Regions from separate parts of the Planococcus sp. TJ-307 genome, predicted to be linked through region 2. Evidence: riboswitches for the same ligand, from Rfam matches in the RefSeq annotation. Region 2 holds a riboswitch; each other region holds the start of a gene.

Region 1 (5,741 bases), on a different contig from region 2:
TAAACAACTTCCTGCTGCTCCAAAAAAGCTGCAACCTCTGTTTGTGCTTCGATTGTTTCATTTGTTCCTTGAATTTTAATAATCGCCATTTTAATCTTCCTCTCTTATTTTAGGTGTAGTTGCAATGCCAATTGGTATTGAAATAAAAACTCACAGGCTTCAAGCAGCTTTTTCGCTTCAAAGCCATCTTTTCCCCAGACGGTAATGCCATGGTTGCGAATCAGTACCGCTCCTTTATCAGCAGTAACGAATGCGTCAAATTCTTTGGCGAGCATTGGAATATCTGCATGGTTGGGGATGACGGGAATGCTCAGTACCGCGTCCTCTTCCCACAATCCAAAAGCTTTGATCAATTCCTGGCCCTGAAAATCAATTTTTCCGGCGTCGCCGTACAATTCAGAAATGACATTATTGGCGACCGTATGGACATGGAGGCTGCACCCGGCGCTGGTCTTTCCATAAATTGTACAATGCAATAAGGTTTCAGCAGATGGTTTCAACGTTGTTTCAACAGCGGGCTGACCATTGGCATCGACAAGCAGAAAATCTTCATCTGTACGTTTTTTCTTGTCTTTGCCGCTCGCGGTTACCAGAAACTCGAGCGGTTCGTCCGCCACTTTGATGGCAAGATTGCCGCTGGTCCCCATAAACCAATCGCGCACGGCCAGTTCGTCTTTGACATCCGCCAATTCCCGCCACTTTTCATGCAAAAGGGTCATGACTTCACCCCTATATATTCATCAACAATCGCAATAACTTCGTGGAACGTTTCGAACGGTTCGTAATTGATGCCCGCTTCTTGGCATTTTTCAGCCAGCAAATCCCGAGCAATGACGAAATCCGCTTCTTTTGCAGCTTCCCAGTCACTGATGGAGTCTCCAATGACGATGCTTTTCGTGTCTTTGTCCAAAAGATCCCGGATGACAGATGGTTTGCAGCATCCGCAGCCCTGGCTTGTGCAGGCATCGTCGCAGCCATGCGGAAATTCCAGTTTGATAAGATCACCTGAAAAGTCAGCGCTGTTGCAGTAGATGTCATCAAAAGGTCCGAAAGGTTCAAGTAGCGGATGGACAAAGAAATCAATGCCACCGCTAACAATATACAAAGGCAAATTCTGCTTTTTCGAATAGGCGACAAAGTCGCTGAATCCTTCGCGTATTTCCGCCTGCTCCAAAACATAGGAAATAATTTCGTCTTTTTCCGAAACCGGGAGCAGAGAAAACATTTTCGCAACACCCTCGCGTATTGAGATGGATTGATCGAGAATCTGATCTTTGACCGGCACCCATCCTGATGGATCAAATTTTTCCATGATGGCAATAATATTGTCATTAGCTGTAATCGTACCGTCAAAATCACAAAAAATAATCGGTTTGTTCACTGTTTTCACCCCCATAGTTCAAGTGCTGTCTGCAATTCTTTATGCTGTTTGCCGGCATTCTGCAAGGTTTCTCCCTGCAGCACGGCGTCAATGGCTTGCCTGAATGCCTGTCCGCCGCCAGCTGCTCCAGCGGGATGTCCGTGAACGCCGCCGCCGGCATTGATGACGCTGTCGATTCCGTAATCCGCCATCAGCAAAGGCACAAGACCCGGATGAATTCCGGCGGATGGCACTGGAAAGCTGCGTTTTAGCGGGCTGTCCCGTGTCAGTTCTTTGCCGAGTGCCAGGGCTGCCGTTTTTTCCAGTGCAACACTGCCGTAAGGTGAAGGAAACAGCGAAAAATCAGCGCCGACATATCGGATCAGTTTTCCAAGGGCCAGCGGTGTCGCAAGGCCATAGAAGGCAGAAGAAGTGAAGGCACCGCTAAAAGCGGGATGCGCCATAAGCGGCAAGGCGATATCATCATCTTCAGCAAGCTCCTGCAAGACATCCAACCCATACGCATGAACGTTGAACAACAAGGCATCTGCTCCAAGTTCGCGTGCTCTCCGTGCTTTTCCTCGCAGTTCGGAAGTTCTCCCTGACAGGTTCACCGCATAAAGCGTTCGGTGTCCCGTTTCTTCATAGACATCATCAAGCACTCGTTTACCCGTGGTAATGCGGCTTTCAAAAGGAGTTAGTGGGTTATCAAATAGTATTTCATCATCTTTGACCAGATCCACGCCGCCTAATGCCTGCTGACGCAATTGAGCGGACAGGAAATCCAGGTCACGGCCGATGACGCCTTTAAAAATACTCATGAGAAGCGGCCGTCCTCCAACGCCAAGAGTGTCGCGAATTTCTTCGATGCCAAAGCGCGGTCCAGGAAAGTGGCTAAGCAGGTCGTGGCTAAACTCCAGATCCAATAGCTTTACTTCGCCATCCAACGACAATTTGCCGAAAACAGTAGTCAAAATGGCAGGCAGGTCAGCCGAAAAATTCACGCTTGGGTAGGCAATTTCAAGCTCTGCTTTTATTAAATCCGGTTTTAGCGGGTGGCGTTCTTGTTCAAATTCTTCGATGGACACGACATTTCCTTTATGGTGTTTCAGTTGTTCCTGTTCAAGCAGCGGCAAGTCAGTCCAAGAACCGATGGTTAGTCCCAAAGCGATGCCGTCCGCTTTTTTTTCGAACGAACCCGGTTTTCCGTAGACTTGATATGTAGCAGTCAAAACGCTCATGTATTCCACACTCCCATGCAAATTTTAAAAAATAAAAACCTCTTCAAATAAGAAGAGGTTAAGGGCGTTAACAACTTCTTATTTCTCAGCCACCGGTTCTGGCTGCAAGAATTAGCACCGTGTCCATCAATGGACCGGTTGCCGGGTATCATAGGGCTTGTCCCTCCACCTGCTCTAAATAAGAAAGATATGAAATTGGGTAAATATGATTTATTAAGTCAGACTATCGGTTTTTATCAATTGATATTCCACAAACCCGCTTCGTACGCGGAAAGCGTCTGCCTGAAACGATTTCTTCAACTATAAGATTAATAAAGTAATTCTGATTATTTCATGTGCGCAGAAATCTGTCAACTCCGTTATCATAAAATTGTTTTTATTGGAAAAATGGATTGACAGTTAATTCTGAATCGTGATAGGATTCTTTTCATAACTTAAATTAAATAACACGTAGTACTCTTATCAAGAGCTGGCAGAGGGATATTGGCCCGATGACGCCCAGCAACCGACCGTAATACCTTCGTGAGAAGGGGCGCTTTATGCGCCAGGATGAAAATCCTGCAAGGCACGGTGCTAATTCCATCAGAAATTTATTTCTGAAAGATAAGAGGCATGGAATCTCTTATTCTGGCCTCTTTCTTTTATGAAAGAGGCTTTTTATATTGCACATGAAAGGAAGATTTACAATGACACTTACGGTTCCCGCTACTTATAAAGCCTTAACGGAAGAAACAGCGATTGCGCTGGCAAAAACGGTTCATACATTTGACCCTGCTGCCCAATTGACTTGCCGGGAAATCGGCGACGGCAACTTGAATTATGTTTTCCAAATCGAAGATCCAAATACAGGAAAGCGGCTGATCATCAAACAGGCATTGCCATACGCTAAGATTATCGGCGAAAGCTGGCCGTTGACGTTAAAGCGCGCGACGATTGAAGCGAATGTCCTCAGAAAGCACGGAGAATTTGTCCCGTCACTCGTGCCAACAGTCTTTGCAACAGATGAAGAGTTGGCCATTACGGTGATGGAAGATTTGTCTCATCTGGAGATTGCGCGGGAAGGGTTGATCCACGGACGGAATTTTCCGAGATTGTCGCAGGACATCGGTGAATACTTGGCACTGACTTTATTCCACACATCGGATTACGGCTTGCATCCTTTTGAAAAAAAGCGTTTGGCTGCGGAGTTTTCCAATCCCGAATTATGCAAGATTACGGAAGATCTCATTTTTACAGATCCATTTTTTGATCTCGATACCAACGATTACGAACCGCAGCTTCAATCAGCGGCAGAAGCGATCTGGAGCAACCGGAAGCTTCAGCTCGAAGTAGCGAAATTAAAGAAAAGCTTTTTGACTGAATCGGAAGCTCTGCTGCATGGCGACCTACACACCGGCAGTATTTTTGCCAGCCAGACGGAAACGAAGGTGATCGACCCCGAATTCGGTTTTTACGGTCCGATTGGATTTGATGTTGGTTTGTTCCTGGCGAACTTAGTTTTCCAGTCGGTCACACGCGAAGATGAGAATCGCCAAGTGATGGTAGAAGATATCAGAAAGACCTGGGATGTCTTCGCTTCTTCATTCACCGAGCTATGGAAAAAACATAGTGTGGAATCGTTCAAGGAGACAGAGGGCTACCTGGAGCATGTGCTTGAGAAAGTGCTGACAGATGCAGCCGGTTTTGCAGGATGCGAATTAATTCGCCGAACCATCGGCTTGGCACATGTGAAAGATCTGGACAGCATCGAAGACGCAGGTAAGCGAATCGCCTTCAAGAAGCAAGCATTGCAGACTGGCCAGGTTTTGATTTTACAGCGCAAGGAAATCACATCGATCAACGATGTACTGCAAATTCTTGAGGAGGCCCGTACATGAGCATCCCCTTATCCATCAAATGGGACGGCCAGCAGCTGACCATTTTAGATCAGCAAAAACTGCCGCATGCCATTGAATATGTGACGCTTGAAACCGTCGAAGACGTTTACGATGCGATTCTTGCATTAAAGGTTCGCGGCGCACCCGCCATCGGCATCACTGCAGCTTATGGACTGGCTAACGGCGCCAAGCGGCACGATACGGATTCGTTGGAAGCTTTTCAGCAATACGTTGAAAAAGATGCCGCATACTTGAATTCTTCCAGACCGACCGCAGTCAATCTTGGCTGGGCGCTTAGCCGACTGAAAGATAAGCTTCGAGAAGCAGAGAACGTACCACAAGCCAAACTGCTGCTTCAGGCGGAAGCAGTCCAGATCCACAAGGAAGATGAAGAGTCGTGCCGCAGCATTGGCGAGCATGCACTGGTGTTGCTGCAAGAGCAAACGCGGGTAATGACTATTTGCAACGCCGGTTCGATTGCTACGGCCAAATACGGCACCGCACTAGCGCCATTTCATCTTGGCAGCGAGCGGGGCCGCGAGTTTGAAGTGTTCGCCTGTGAAACCCGGCCGATTTACCAGGGCGCGCGCCTGACGGTATGGGAGCTGCAGCAATCTGGTGTCGATGTTACATTGATCACCGATAGCATGGCCGCGCACACCATCAAAGCAAAAGGGGTGGAAGCCATCATCGTCGGTGCGGACCGCATTGCAGCGAATGGCGATACGGCCAATAAAATTGGAACTTACAATTTGGCCTTACTGGCTGCCGCCTTCAGCATTCCGTTTTACGTGGCAGCACCGGCTTCAACTTTCGATCTGTCGATAGAAGACGGAAGCGCGATTCCCATTGAAGAGCGCAACCCGGAAGAGATTACCCATATGAACGGACAACCGGTAGCGCCGCTTGGCACAAAAGTATTTAACCCGGCTTTTGATGTAACACCGGGACACTTGATTACCGCCATCATTACTGAAAAAGGCATTATCCAATCCGATTATCAAAAAAACATCCCTGATTTGCTCGGTGCATCTGCAGGAAAAGGAGAAAGAACATGAAAAAACAATCCATCTGGCTGCTAGCCGCATTATTATTTATCAGTATGTTTTTGGCCGCATGCCAACCGCAAGGGGAGGTCAGCGAAGAAGAAACTTCTTCAGACACTGAAGGCGAAGCCTCTGATCATCCGCTTGCCGGCAAGGAAATTGCATTGATCATGCAAATCAACTTGGGTACATTTTCTGCTCAGTACATTGCGGGAGT
Region 2 (5,741 bases):
GTTCAATAAGATGTTTGGACATGGCTGCGATCGCTCTCTTTCTGTTGATCTAGTTGTCGAATGTAATGAATCAATTCCACGGTCATATCGTAACGGACAAACGGAGTTATGAGGTAAATGCCATGGAACAGCTCCGCTGCTGTATCAATCAATTCTTTTGCGATTTGGATGCCTTCTGCAGTGGCGCGGTCTTTGTCGTCGCCGCATGCGCGCATGCGTTCCAGTGCATCTTCCGACAGTTTGATGCCTGGCACTTCATTGTGCAGGAATTCAGCACTGCGGATGCTGGTCAGCGGCATCACACCAATGAAGATCGGCGTTTCCAAATGTTTTGTCGCTTCGTGGATTTCGATGATTTTCTCTTTTGTATAAACCGGCTGCGAGATGAAATAATCCGCACCGCTTTCGATTTTCTTATCAAGCCTTGCCACTGCTCGGTCCAAAACACGGACGTTCGGGTTAAATGCTGCCGCAACAGAGAAGTTGGCTTTTTTCCGCAACGGCTTGCCGGAAAATGAAATGCCTTCATTCAGCTTTTTAATCAATTGAATCAATTCCATGCTGGACACATCATAAACACTGGTAGCTCCCGGGAAGTCGCCGACTTTGGTTGGATCACCTGTTACGGCGAGTATATCATGGATCCCGAGCGCATCGAGCCCCATCAAATGCGACTGCAGGCCGATTAAGTTGCGGTCGCGGCATGTGATGTGAGCGAGTGCCCGAATGTTTTCCTTGTGTTTGAGGATGGAGCCCATCGCCATATTGCTGATGCGCGGCGATGCCAGCGAATTGTCCGCCATTGTTACGGCATCAACACCGGCTTTATTTAAAGCGACGGATCCTTCTAAAAATTTAGCCGTATCCAAATGGCGCGGCGTATCCAATTCCACAATAATGGTTCGTTCTGTTTTGGCTTTTTCGTGAAGCGGCTTCACTTCTAATGCTTCTGCTTCACGAATGATGATTGGTTTTCTTGCTGTTACCTCTTTATGGAAAATCGGAGGCAAATTACCGAGATGTTTTTTCACGGCTTCAATATGCTTCGGCGTTGTGCCGCAGCAGCCGCCGATCAAACGCACACCTTCTTCTCTTAATAACAAAGCGGCACGGCCAAAATAATCCGCTTCCGATTCATAGACGATTCGTCCGTCTTCTACATCAAGCAAACTGGCGTTGGGATAAGCAGAAAGAAATGCTTTGTCAGGCAAAGTGACTTCTTCAAAAGCCTGGATGGTATGGTGAGGGCCGAGACGGCAGTTGACACCGACGATATCGGCTCCAAGCGTCTCCAACTGATGCAGGGCATCGTTCAGCGACATACCGTTTTGCAGGATGCCCGGCTCATGCATGGACACTTGGGCAATCAGCGGGGTATCGGTGATGCCTTTTAAATACTTGACCGTTGCTGCCAACTCTTCAAAATCGTAATACGTTTCCAGCAACAAGCCGTCCGGATCTCCAGACAGCAAATGATTGGCTTGCTGGTCGACCATCGCAATGATTTCCTGCAGCGTAGCGTCGCTTTTACGGATTCCCCGTATTCCCCCAATGGTGCCGAAAACAAATTGTCCTCCTGGCGCTGCCGCACGTTTCGCGATTCCAATGGCGGCTCTGTTGATGTCCGCGACTTGCTCTTCCAGTCCGTAACGGGCCAGTTTCGCTGCATTTGCTCCATATGTGTTGGTTTGGATGATATCCGCTCCGGCTTTGATGTAGTCCTGGTGGATTTTTTCAATAATTTCCGGTCGTTGCAAATTCAGTTCCTCGTTGCAATACTCAATGCCGTACGAATACAGCAATGTACCCATGGCCCCGTCCGCCGTCAAAATCCTGGTCTTTAATTCGTCTAATAAACCCATCCTGCTCAACCCCCCATATATACAAAAAAAGCCTTCATGAAAAAGAAGGCTTTACGATATCAAACTCGTTCCTTTTCATCTGCCAGGCAATTGCTTGCCTGCTGGATTTAGCACCTGACCTTTCGGCTGGTTGCTGAAGCTTCATCGGGCCAGTCCCTCGACTTCTCTTGATAAGAATTCACTATTCTGTTTTAAGTATTCTAAATATGGTACCTGTATCTATGGAACAGGTCAAGGCAATCTGTCGAAAAACAATGAAATTTCTGTGTTATTCCGCAAAAACTTTTTGCTTTCAGAATTTTTTAGAATGTAGATGCATTTTTGGGATTAAATCGAATCTCTGACACATCAAACTTATACCAAGTAAATGTATTACCCTCTATCACCCAGCTGACCTCCATTTTTACGGGCATCTTCAATCTTTCTACCTGCTGATGCTCTTTGATAGTTCCGATGCAGAGCTGTCGTTATGCGTCTTTGCCACTGCCTTTATAGCGCAAAGCCTCGACCCTCAACAACTTACTTTGCTCATTGAAGAAATAGGTTGCTGATCCGGTCAAGCCCTCATACGTAATCGTTGCTTTCGCAGTGTGCACATCCACGAGCTCCCATTTGATAAATGGACTGAACACCGCTGCTGGATACCAAGCCAACTCCATTAAGTAGCGCTGCAGCGCAGACTCATTGGTCTTCTCATTGTCAGGAGTTTGTGACATTGGAAAGATGCCCACAAGTTTGATCCGCATACTGGCTTTGCCAGCAGTAAAGCTGTCTTTCCCCGTAATGAATAATCCCTTTCCCATTTTCATCTTTGCAGACCAGTAGAATGCAGGCGGGTCGGTAAAGCTCGTTTGTTCGGCTTCCGAGGCCATCCACTTTTTTTGCTCCGGCTTTTGTTTCATCCAACCAAGTTGCTTGAAGCTGACGCTCGCAATTTGTTCGTGACCGACAGCGCCAATTGCATAAAGCCAATTTTTCACAGGCAATGGAAGAGACTCTGCCATTTGTTCCGTTAGTTTGTCAGGAGCCGCAAGGTCAGAATGGATTACATGCTCATCTTTTTTCTCCACCGCAAACACTCCTTTTTGTTTCTTTACCTGTTTATACAGGCATTAAATCATTTTTAAATAATCACTGGACAAAAAGTCAAAAAGAGAGTATTTTTATAGCAAATAGATATATATCAAAAAGATATAAGGATGTGAATCCATGGCAAAAGAAAACCATACTCAATATGCCATACTCGGGCTGCTGACAACAGAATGCCGCACTGGCTATTCGATCAAGCAAATGATCGATACAAGCTTGAACCATTTTTGGAAAATCAGTTACGGACAAATTTATCCGACATTGAAACTGTTGGTAGATCAAGGGTATGCCACCGTGGAATCTCAAGTTCAGGAAGGCAGGCCGGACAAAAAAGAATACACGATTACTAACGAAGGCGAGCGTGCTCTAAAAGAATGGATCCAGCAGCCGATTCAGCAGCTGCCCGGTGAAAAAAATGAACTCCTGCTCAAGTTATTTTTCAGCGGAAACCAGGATGTTCAGGATACACTCAGTCATTTAGCAGATTTTCGTGAAAAACTGACCGGCCGCCTGAACACGTATAGAGCAATTCAAGAAATGATCAATACGCAATTGCGAGATCAAGCGGATGCCCCTTTTTGGCTTTTGACGCTGGATTACGGAATACGGACCACTTTGGCTGCAATCGAATGGTGTGATGAAGCAAACAAGACCTTAAGTCTATGAGGAGGAAAAACAATGAGCGCAAACGTCTTTCCCGGAAGATACACTGCTGAAAGCCACGAGGGAATCGTCGTTTTTGTTATCGGCATGCGAATCAACAAATGGAGAGCTGTGCATAAATGGCTGCCGGTCATGATGGCAATGGGGCCCATGATCAAAGAACTCGCAGTGCACAAAGAACTGGGTTGTCTGTCTTCTGAAAGTTTTTTCAAACCGCCCCTTACGTTCATGGTTCAGTATTGGCAATCGGAAGAACAATTGCATGCTTATTCGAAAGGGCAAAATCATCTGTCTGCTTGGAAAACGTTCAACAACAAAGCAAAAAACAATGACGCTGTCGGCATTTATCACGAAACCTACCTCATTTCTCCTGGCCAATCAGAGTCGATTTACGTTAATATGCCTGAGTTTGGCTTAGCCCGAGCGCTCGGAAAAACAGCGATTACGCCAGCTACTTCATCCGCTCGTCAACGACTCCAAAAGCAACATTAACTCCTTCACGCAATAATAAAACCCTGTCCAAAAAAATCCGGACAGGGTTTCAAACTAGTTAATAAGGTTTTATGTAAAAAGGCTTTGTAATTCTTTTATCGGCCGAACATCCGGCTGGCCTTCATAGCTGATGAACTCGATTTCCCCAATGCGCATGCCCGCATTGTATTCTCCGATGACGGTATCCAACAAAATAAAAGAAGCTGAAATAAACTCGTCTTCGTTATCTTCGGTAAAGCCTTTGATGTAGAGAACTAAATTCACTTCGTCGCTGTCTTTTTCAAACGTACAGAAAATATCATCCCACCCCAGTTCGATATCTCCGTATGCGATAGAAAACTCTTCCTCATGCGGTTGGCGAAAACCAATGATGGCAAAGCTGCCAAGAGTGGGTGCGTTGTCGACCAACTCAATGACGTCATCAAAAGCTTCGACCACCCCGTCTGCACTAATGATGAATTCACGTTTTCCCGCAGCCAGGCTTTCGCCAAACTCAAAAGCCAAATGCCGATTGACCTTGTGCAATTTCTTTTCCAACTGGCTAAAAAGCTTATCTCGGCCAGACTCATCCAATTCAAAGTACGCTGCTTTGTTTTCTGCAAACCATTCCCAGAAAGCCGCCACCTTGTCTTTTCTCTTTGGCAACCAATTCATCCCGCTATCCCCTTTGCAACATCATCCGTTTATTTATATCATAATCATATTTACAACAAAATGATAGTTCTTTTTATCCATGCTCAAAAGACTATTTTTCTACTTCTTTTATTTCATAAGCACGAAACTTCACCATTGAAATTACACCGAATACCGGACCGATGCTTAATAACGCAAATACCCATTTCCAGCCAACGATGCTTTGCACGACGGGAATCATATTGATGGAAAAGATCGTGACTAAAAAGCCGACGCACATTTGAAATGTTAAAGCAGTTCCTAGATACGGGGGTTCTGCAAATTCTGTCACCGCCGCTGAGAATTGCGCCGAATCGGATATAACAAACATCCCCCAAACAATTGCTACCGTTACCGTCAACCATAAAGCCTGGCCAAATGTAAAACCGATGATGACCGAACAGCCAGCACTGATGACCAATGATAGAATTGTTAACCGCGATCTGCCCAATTTATCTGCCACTAAACCGCCCAAAACGCTGCCAATCGCTCCCGCAACGCCAATTGATACAAAAGAAGCTATTGCAATCATGGCCGGGTCGATAGCAGAGGAAGAGCTGGCAAAACTGGCAGCGAGGAAAGTGGGGAGCCATGTCCACATGGCATACAATTCCCACATATGGCCGAAATAGCCGTAATTCGCTAACATGACAGGTTTATTGAGCAGCACTTGTTTGATCAGTTTAAAAGAAAAAATCGTTGGTTGCTGAGCAACTGGCGCGTCCCTTACGACCCAATTCATCATTGCAGCCGCAACCAATGCCAGCAGCGAGCTGACAATGATAACCAATTTCCAATCCACTGAAGAAAAAAAGATGCTGATGAAGTAAGGCAAAGACGAGCCTAAAGTCAATGCGGCAATCAAAACCCCGAGCGCCAATCCCTTTTTTGCTGGAAACCATTGCGACAACAACTTGACCGCTGTCGGATAGACGCCTGCAAGCGCGACTCCCGTTAATATAC
Region 3 (5,741 bases), 160 kb from region 2:
TGGATCCTGAACCTGGTGAGCGACCAATTTTCCGCCAGTCGCTTCCACCATCGTACTCATCGTACCTTCCCCGCCATCCGCTGCCGGCATCAAAACGATTTCCGCTCCGATGTCTAGTTCTTGTATGGCCCTTTCCATTGCCTGCGCTGCTTCCATGGCAGACAAGCTGCCTTTAAAAGAATCGGGGGCTATCATGATTTTCATTGCCAAAACCTCCTTGCCGCTTTATTAAAGCGCTTACATAAAATTATAATGAAAAGAAGTTGGAGATACATTATACTGAGTGTACATATTTTTTATCGAAATATTTAGAATATATATACCAAGGGGCGCATTTATGATTACAAGACAACTAGCAGAAGAAATTGTCGAACAAACCATGATCCGCCTGAACCGCAATTTGAACGTCATGGATCCCAATGGCATGATTTTGGCGTCAGGTGAAGCGGAACGGATCGAAAAAATTCATGAAGGTGCAGTGCACGTTGCCAAAAGCGGCGAAACCCTCTCCATCACAGAAGCCAATTTGGCGGAATGGCACGGTGTAAAACCTGGCATCAATATGCCGATCCATTTTCAAGGAAAGCTGGTCGGCGTCATCGGAATCACCGGCAATCCGGAAGAATTAAAAGAAATTTCTACACTTGTTCAACTGACCACAGAAATGATGGTCCACCAGTCGCTCATCACCTCCCACATCGAATGGAACCGCAAGCGCAATGAGTTGATTTTCGAAGAACTGACAAGCGGCAAACCTTTGTCTGCGGCTGTTCGTGAACGGATTTTCCAAATGGGGTTCGAAAACAAAATGTCTTTTGTCACACTGCTGATTGAATTGAAAAAGCCGCCTTCTCCTTCCCACCGGATCATCGAACAGCTGGAAGGGCATTTTCAAAACCAAACTGTCGTCGCTGGACACTCACAGCTGAATGAGATTTTCCTGTTGGTGGCGAATGAAGAGCCATCCCTAATGGAAGAAGAACTGTACAATTTACTTCATTTTCTGCAGAAAAGTGCCCCTGGAAGAATCGGAGTCGGCGTAGCCGTCGACAGCATTTTTGATATCCGAACATCTTATTTGGCCGCGCGCAATGCCTTGGACTTTGGCACCCCCGGCCAGCAGCTGATTTATTTTGAAGACGTGGAATTGATGGCGCTTCTAAAGCGGAATTCTCAAGATGAACTCGCCAAATTCACTGGCAGAATCTTAGCGGGTTTGAGTGAACCTTTATGTGAAACACTGACAGCATACTTTGCCGCTAATCAAAGCCATGCAGAAACTGCTGCCCGGTTAAAGATTCATCGCCACACCCTAAGCTATCGCCTGAAAAAGATTCTGGACATTACTGGGTTGGACCCATCTGAATTCCAGGACGCGGTTGTTTTGCATTTAGCATTAGCTATTCGGATCTAAAATTTTGTTTTGCCGTGCTCTAGAATGCACAGCATTTGTACAGGAATTTCTGCGCTGCCACCGAATATTATCCAATAGACTCTTTGAACTGGAGGAATGGCTGACATGAAAATGAAAACCCGACTCAAATCGAAATTGTCCCGGACGTTTTCCAGCAATTTCACGACTGCCTACCAGAAATTCACCATGAGCCATATGACAGAAAACAACAACTTGCCTGAAGCCGTTTTGCCAAAACCATTGGACCAATGCAAAGTAGCACTGGTGTCAACTGCCGGTGTCCACCTAAAATCAGACGAGCCGTTTGATGTGGACAATCCAGCGGGAGATCCTTCATTTCGGATCGTCCCGGCAGACGCCGCAGAGCAGGAGTTGACAGTGACGCACCTTTACTTCGACACAAAGTTCGCCAAAGCCGATCCGTCCATCGTCTTCCCGCTCCACCAGTTAAAGGACGCTGCAGTCGATGGAAAAATTGGGGGTGTTTCGGACATCCACATTGGATTGAACGGCGGCATCTTGGACACGACGACAGCCGAGAAAGATTTCATTCCCAAAGTGGTCGAATTGTTCCATAACGAAGGAATTGACGCCGCGCTCTTGGTGCCTGGCTGAGGATCTTGCCATAACGTGCTTGGGCTGTATGCCCGGGCTTTAGAAGCTTCACATATCCCAACCGCCATGGTCACTTTGTTCCCGGAAATTACCGACAAAGTCGGCGCTCCCCGCACCCTCCACGTCCACTTTAAAATGGGACGGCCATGCGGCGAACCGTTCGACTTTGATACGCGAAAAAGAGTGGTGGACCAATTGCTGGAGCTGTTGGCACTGTCTTCCGGGACTCGGGCAACTTATCAGGAAAAGCGATAGAAACAACGGAGGCAGATCAATATGAATGAAACAAAAGAGGTTTTAGATCCAGGTCCTTTCTTTCATGGGACAAAAGCGGAATTGAAGATTGGGGATTTATTGCAGGCGCAGCATCCGTCCAATTACCAGAACAAAAAATCCAATTACATCTATTTCACGGCAACATTGGAAGCCGCCAAATGGGGTGCCGAACTAGCGGCTTCTACTGCCAAAGAGAGAATTTACCTTGTAGAACCAGTAGGTGATTTTGAGAATGATCCGAATTTAACCAACAAGCGATTTCCAGGCAATCCAACACGCTCTTACCGTTCCCAATCGCCTCTTAAAGTAATCGCAGAGCTCGGTGTCTGGGAACGGCATACCGATGAACAACTTAGCACCATGCGGGCATCGTTAAAGGCGTTGCGTGAACAAGGAAAGGCCATCATCATTGATTGAATTTTTTACAATAGAAAAAACAGGATGTACATTTTCTTGCATTTATCTGGAAATTGCTTTATTGTGTAACACATCGACAAACCATTAACTTAATAATCTATTTCTTATCAAGAGAGACGGAGGGATTTGGCCCTGTGATGTCTCAGCAACCATTCTGTTACAGGATAAGGTGCTACTTCCAATAGGTGTTAGAGCCTAGAAGATAAGAAGAATGCATTTCCATACATGGGGCTTTCTTCTTTTTGAAGAAAGTCCCATTTTTTATTTGGGAAGATCGCACGTTAACTAAAAACTAAAAACCGAAAGTGGGAATGCAACATGGCCAATCCAATCACCGATCCAACGAAACGAGTCAATAAAGCGCCCTTCAAAGCAGATCACGTAGGAAGCTTGCTCCGCCCGGACAGCATCCATCAGGCAAGAAAAGAGTTTAAAGATGGCCGCATTACGGCAGAACAATTAAGAGCCATCGAAACAACTGAAATCAAGCACATCGTCGACAAACAAATTGAAGTCGGCCTGAAAGCTGTGACAGACGGCGAATTTCGCCGCACCTTCTGGCACACTGATTTCATGGCAGAGATTCACGGATTTGAAGGATACACGCCGGAAAAAGGCTATCAATTCAAAAATGTAGAAACGGAAGCTTACGATGTCCGCAATACCGGCAAAGCCACCTTCAATGAAAATCACCCATTCATCCAAGACTTCATTGAATTTAAAGAAATCGTTGGGGGCCGTGCTATTCCGAAGCTGACCATTCCAAGCCCAAACCAATTTTTCAACCAAGGCATTCGCAATGAGCGCATTTATCCGGATCTTGAAGATTATGCAACAGACATCATCCAAGTTTACCGCGATGCCTTCCAAGCATTCTACGCTGCAGGTGCCCGCTATATTCAAATTGACGATGTCTATATTGCAGGATTGTCATCACCCGACATTCCGTTCAATGACGGACAATACAACCGGGATTACTTGATCGACCTGGCATTGCGCGTTACCAACGCCGTTTTGAAAGATCAGCCAGAAGATTTGGCGATCACGACCCACCTATGCCGCGGCAACTATCAATCCGATTGGGCATTTGAAGGCAGCTACGCGCTCATTGCGCCAACACTTTTCGCCAAAGAACAAGTCGATGGCTTTTTCCTGGAATACGACGACGGACGTTCCGGCAGCTTCCAGCCGCTGGAACATATCCCAGCCGGCGGCCCACGCGTGGTGCTTGGTGTCTTCACTTCGAAAAACGGCGAACTTGAAGACAAAGAAACCATCAAAGCTCGCGTCGCAGAAGCAGCTCAATATGTCCCGCTCGAACAGCTCTGCATCAGCCCGCAATGCGGATTTGCCTCCACCCACCACGGCAATATCCTCACCGAACAGCAACAATGGGACAAACTGCGGTATATCGTGGAAGTTTCTGAAGAAATTTTTGGGGAGTGACTTGGAAAGCCCAACGCAGTCTTTGCGTTGGGCTTTTTTCGGTTGATTTACTTCATTTACGTTCTTAAAAGTATAAAATAGGTGTTCGGCTTCAGCTCACTGTCCAACTCAGTTGCCGATTCTCAATGCCCCATCTTTATTCTGTAATACAGCTAAAATACTCAACGCAGCGAGAAGGCTCGTCTTCGGGTTGCTCGGCATCGGATTGTTTTCCACTTGCAGCTGCAGTTTCCCGAAGTCCCCTTCTGCTTCAATTGTGTGCGTATTCCGTTCCATAGCCGGGTCGACAATGATGCGCACTGTCGTTTTCTCGATACCGATTCCCGCAAGTGCGAGTGTCATCGCGACGTTGACGTTTTTCGGGAATTTTTCAACGGCTTCATCTGCAGAACCTTCAAATAGTACTTTCTCTTGCTCTGCTTGAATCCCAAGCGATGCGGGTGATTTCCGTGTCGTAAGCTGAACCCGCTCCAAGCCACCAGCTGCTTTCGCCGATTGCAGGATGTCCAGTCCACCAATTGCACCGGAAGGCAGGAAAACCTGTGTTCCGCTAGACTCAGCCATAGCTTTAACATCAGTCAGAAGAGCGGCATCTTTAAAGACGCCGATACTGCTGACGACGAGGTCTTTTTGATGGGCAACGATCTCTTTCACGTAAAGATGAGCAGCTTCCACAGTCGCTGCCTCCACGACGAGATCAATCGGCGTCTCTAAGAATTTGTGAATATCTGTATGGAAATCGACCCCAAACTGTTCATGCAAACGGCGGCCCGCTTGCTGGTTGCGGCCAAAAACTGCCGTTATTCTTCTTTCTTTGGCTACCTTGTTGGTATTCACCTGTTCCAATAAATACGTGGCGATATTTCCTGTGCCGATGATTCCGATGTTCATCGTTTAGCCTCCTCATTTAAATAGGTATAGTCTACCGAATGTTGGATACTTACCTATACCCTAAAAAGCGATACTTGATGAAGATTCATTTTGGCAGACGACTTCTTCTAAATTTGCTCTACTAAAATAGCAATAAAAGGATTATATTTAATAATTAGAGTGAAAAAGATCAGCTGGGCAACTACAGAAAAGAGGAAGAGAATGAGTATGCCATCTACAAAACGAAAAGCAAATAAAGGAAAATTAGTTTTACGGGCACTGGCCATTATCATTGGTGCGTTTGTTACTGCATATGGCCTTGAAGCTGTCTTGATTCCGAATAATGTATCAGATGGCGGCATCACGGGCATCAGCATTGTTGGCTCCCAATTATTCGGCATGCCACTGGGCGTGCTGATTGCAGTCTTGAATATTCCCTTTGTCTATTTGGGATATAAGCAAATCGGGAAAAGCTTCGCCATTTACTCCACTATTGGCATTGCTTCCCTCGCCTATGCGACGACTCTCATGCACCATATCCCGCCTATTATTGAGGGCGACACTTTATTGATTACCGTTATTGGCGGAATCATCATCGGTTTTGGCATGGGGGTTGCGCTGCGAAACGGCGGTGCGCTTGACGGCATCGACATGCTAGCCGTGCTGCTGTCACGCAAATTGCCATTCGGGACAAGTGACATGA

The links. Region 2 has a riboswitch for S-adenosylmethionine ahead of AC4EHK_RS13400 (bifunctional homocysteine S-methyltransferase/methylenetetrahydrofolate reductase). Riboswitches for the same ligand answer to the same signal wherever they lie in the genome.
Region 1: linked by a shared signal. The riboswitch ahead of mtnW (2,3-diketo-5-methylthiopentyl-1-phosphate enolase) and the one ahead of AC4EHK_RS13400 (bifunctional homocysteine S-methyltransferase/methylenetetrahydrofolate reductase) in region 2 are both predicted to bind S-adenosylmethionine.
Region 3: linked by a shared signal. The riboswitch ahead of AC4EHK_RS12680 (5-methyltetrahydropteroyltriglutamate--homocysteine S-methyltransferase) and the one ahead of AC4EHK_RS13400 (bifunctional homocysteine S-methyltransferase/methylenetetrahydrofolate reductase) in region 2 are both predicted to bind S-adenosylmethionine.

Annotation. Positions count from the first base shown of each region.
Region 1 is NZ_JBZDOJ010000001.1:117,973-123,713, forward strand. Features, by position in the region: gene AC4EHK_RS00505 (1,2-dihydroxy-3-keto-5-methylthiopentene dioxygenase) at 1-89, opposite strand, end outside; gene AC4EHK_RS00510 (methylthioribulose 1-phosphate dehydratase) at 105-719, opposite strand; gene AC4EHK_RS00515 (2-hydroxy-3-keto-5-methylthiopentenyl-1-phosphate phosphatase) at 716-1,381, opposite strand; gene mtnW (2,3-diketo-5-methylthiopentyl-1-phosphate enolase) at 1,387-2,601, opposite strand; SAM riboswitch class I at 2,677-2,786, opposite strand; SAM riboswitch class I at 3,058-3,211, shown strand; gene mtnK (S-methyl-5-thioribose kinase) at 3,288-4,478, shown strand; gene mtnA (S-methyl-5-thioribose-1-phosphate isomerase) at 4,475-5,536, shown strand; gene AC4EHK_RS00535 (sugar ABC transporter substrate-binding protein) at 5,533-5,741, shown strand, end outside.
Region 2 is NZ_JBZDOJ010000003.1:375,469-381,209, forward strand. Features, by position in the region: gene metH (methionine synthase) at 1-22, opposite strand, end outside; gene AC4EHK_RS13400 (bifunctional homocysteine S-methyltransferase/methylenetetrahydrofolate reductase) at 3-1,862, opposite strand; SAM riboswitch class I at 1,935-2,039, opposite strand; partial or broken gene AC4EHK_RS13405 (DUF6920 family protein) at 2,165-2,866, opposite strand; gene AC4EHK_RS13410 (PadR family transcriptional regulator) at 3,072-3,617, shown strand; gene AC4EHK_RS13415 (DUF4188 domain-containing protein) at 3,630-4,106, shown strand; gene AC4EHK_RS13420 (hypothetical protein) at 4,176-4,760, opposite strand; gene AC4EHK_RS13425 (MFS transporter) at 4,852-5,741, opposite strand, start outside.
Region 3 is NZ_JBZDOJ010000003.1:215,342-221,082, forward strand. Features, by position in the region: gene AC4EHK_RS12655 (glycerate kinase) at 1-204, opposite strand, end outside; gene AC4EHK_RS12660 (CdaR family transcriptional regulator) at 338-1,414, shown strand; gene AC4EHK_RS12665 (glycine/sarcosine/betaine reductase selenoprotein B family protein) at 1,520-2,029, shown strand; gene AC4EHK_RS12670 (hypothetical protein) at 2,045-2,284, shown strand; gene arr (NAD(+)--rifampin ADP-ribosyltransferase) at 2,306-2,722, shown strand; SAM riboswitch class I at 2,824-2,931, shown strand; gene AC4EHK_RS12680 (5-methyltetrahydropteroyltriglutamate--homocysteine S-methyltransferase) at 3,041-4,168, shown strand; gene nadX (aspartate dehydrogenase) at 4,277-5,059, opposite strand; gene AC4EHK_RS12690 (YitT family protein) at 5,261-5,741, shown strand, end outside.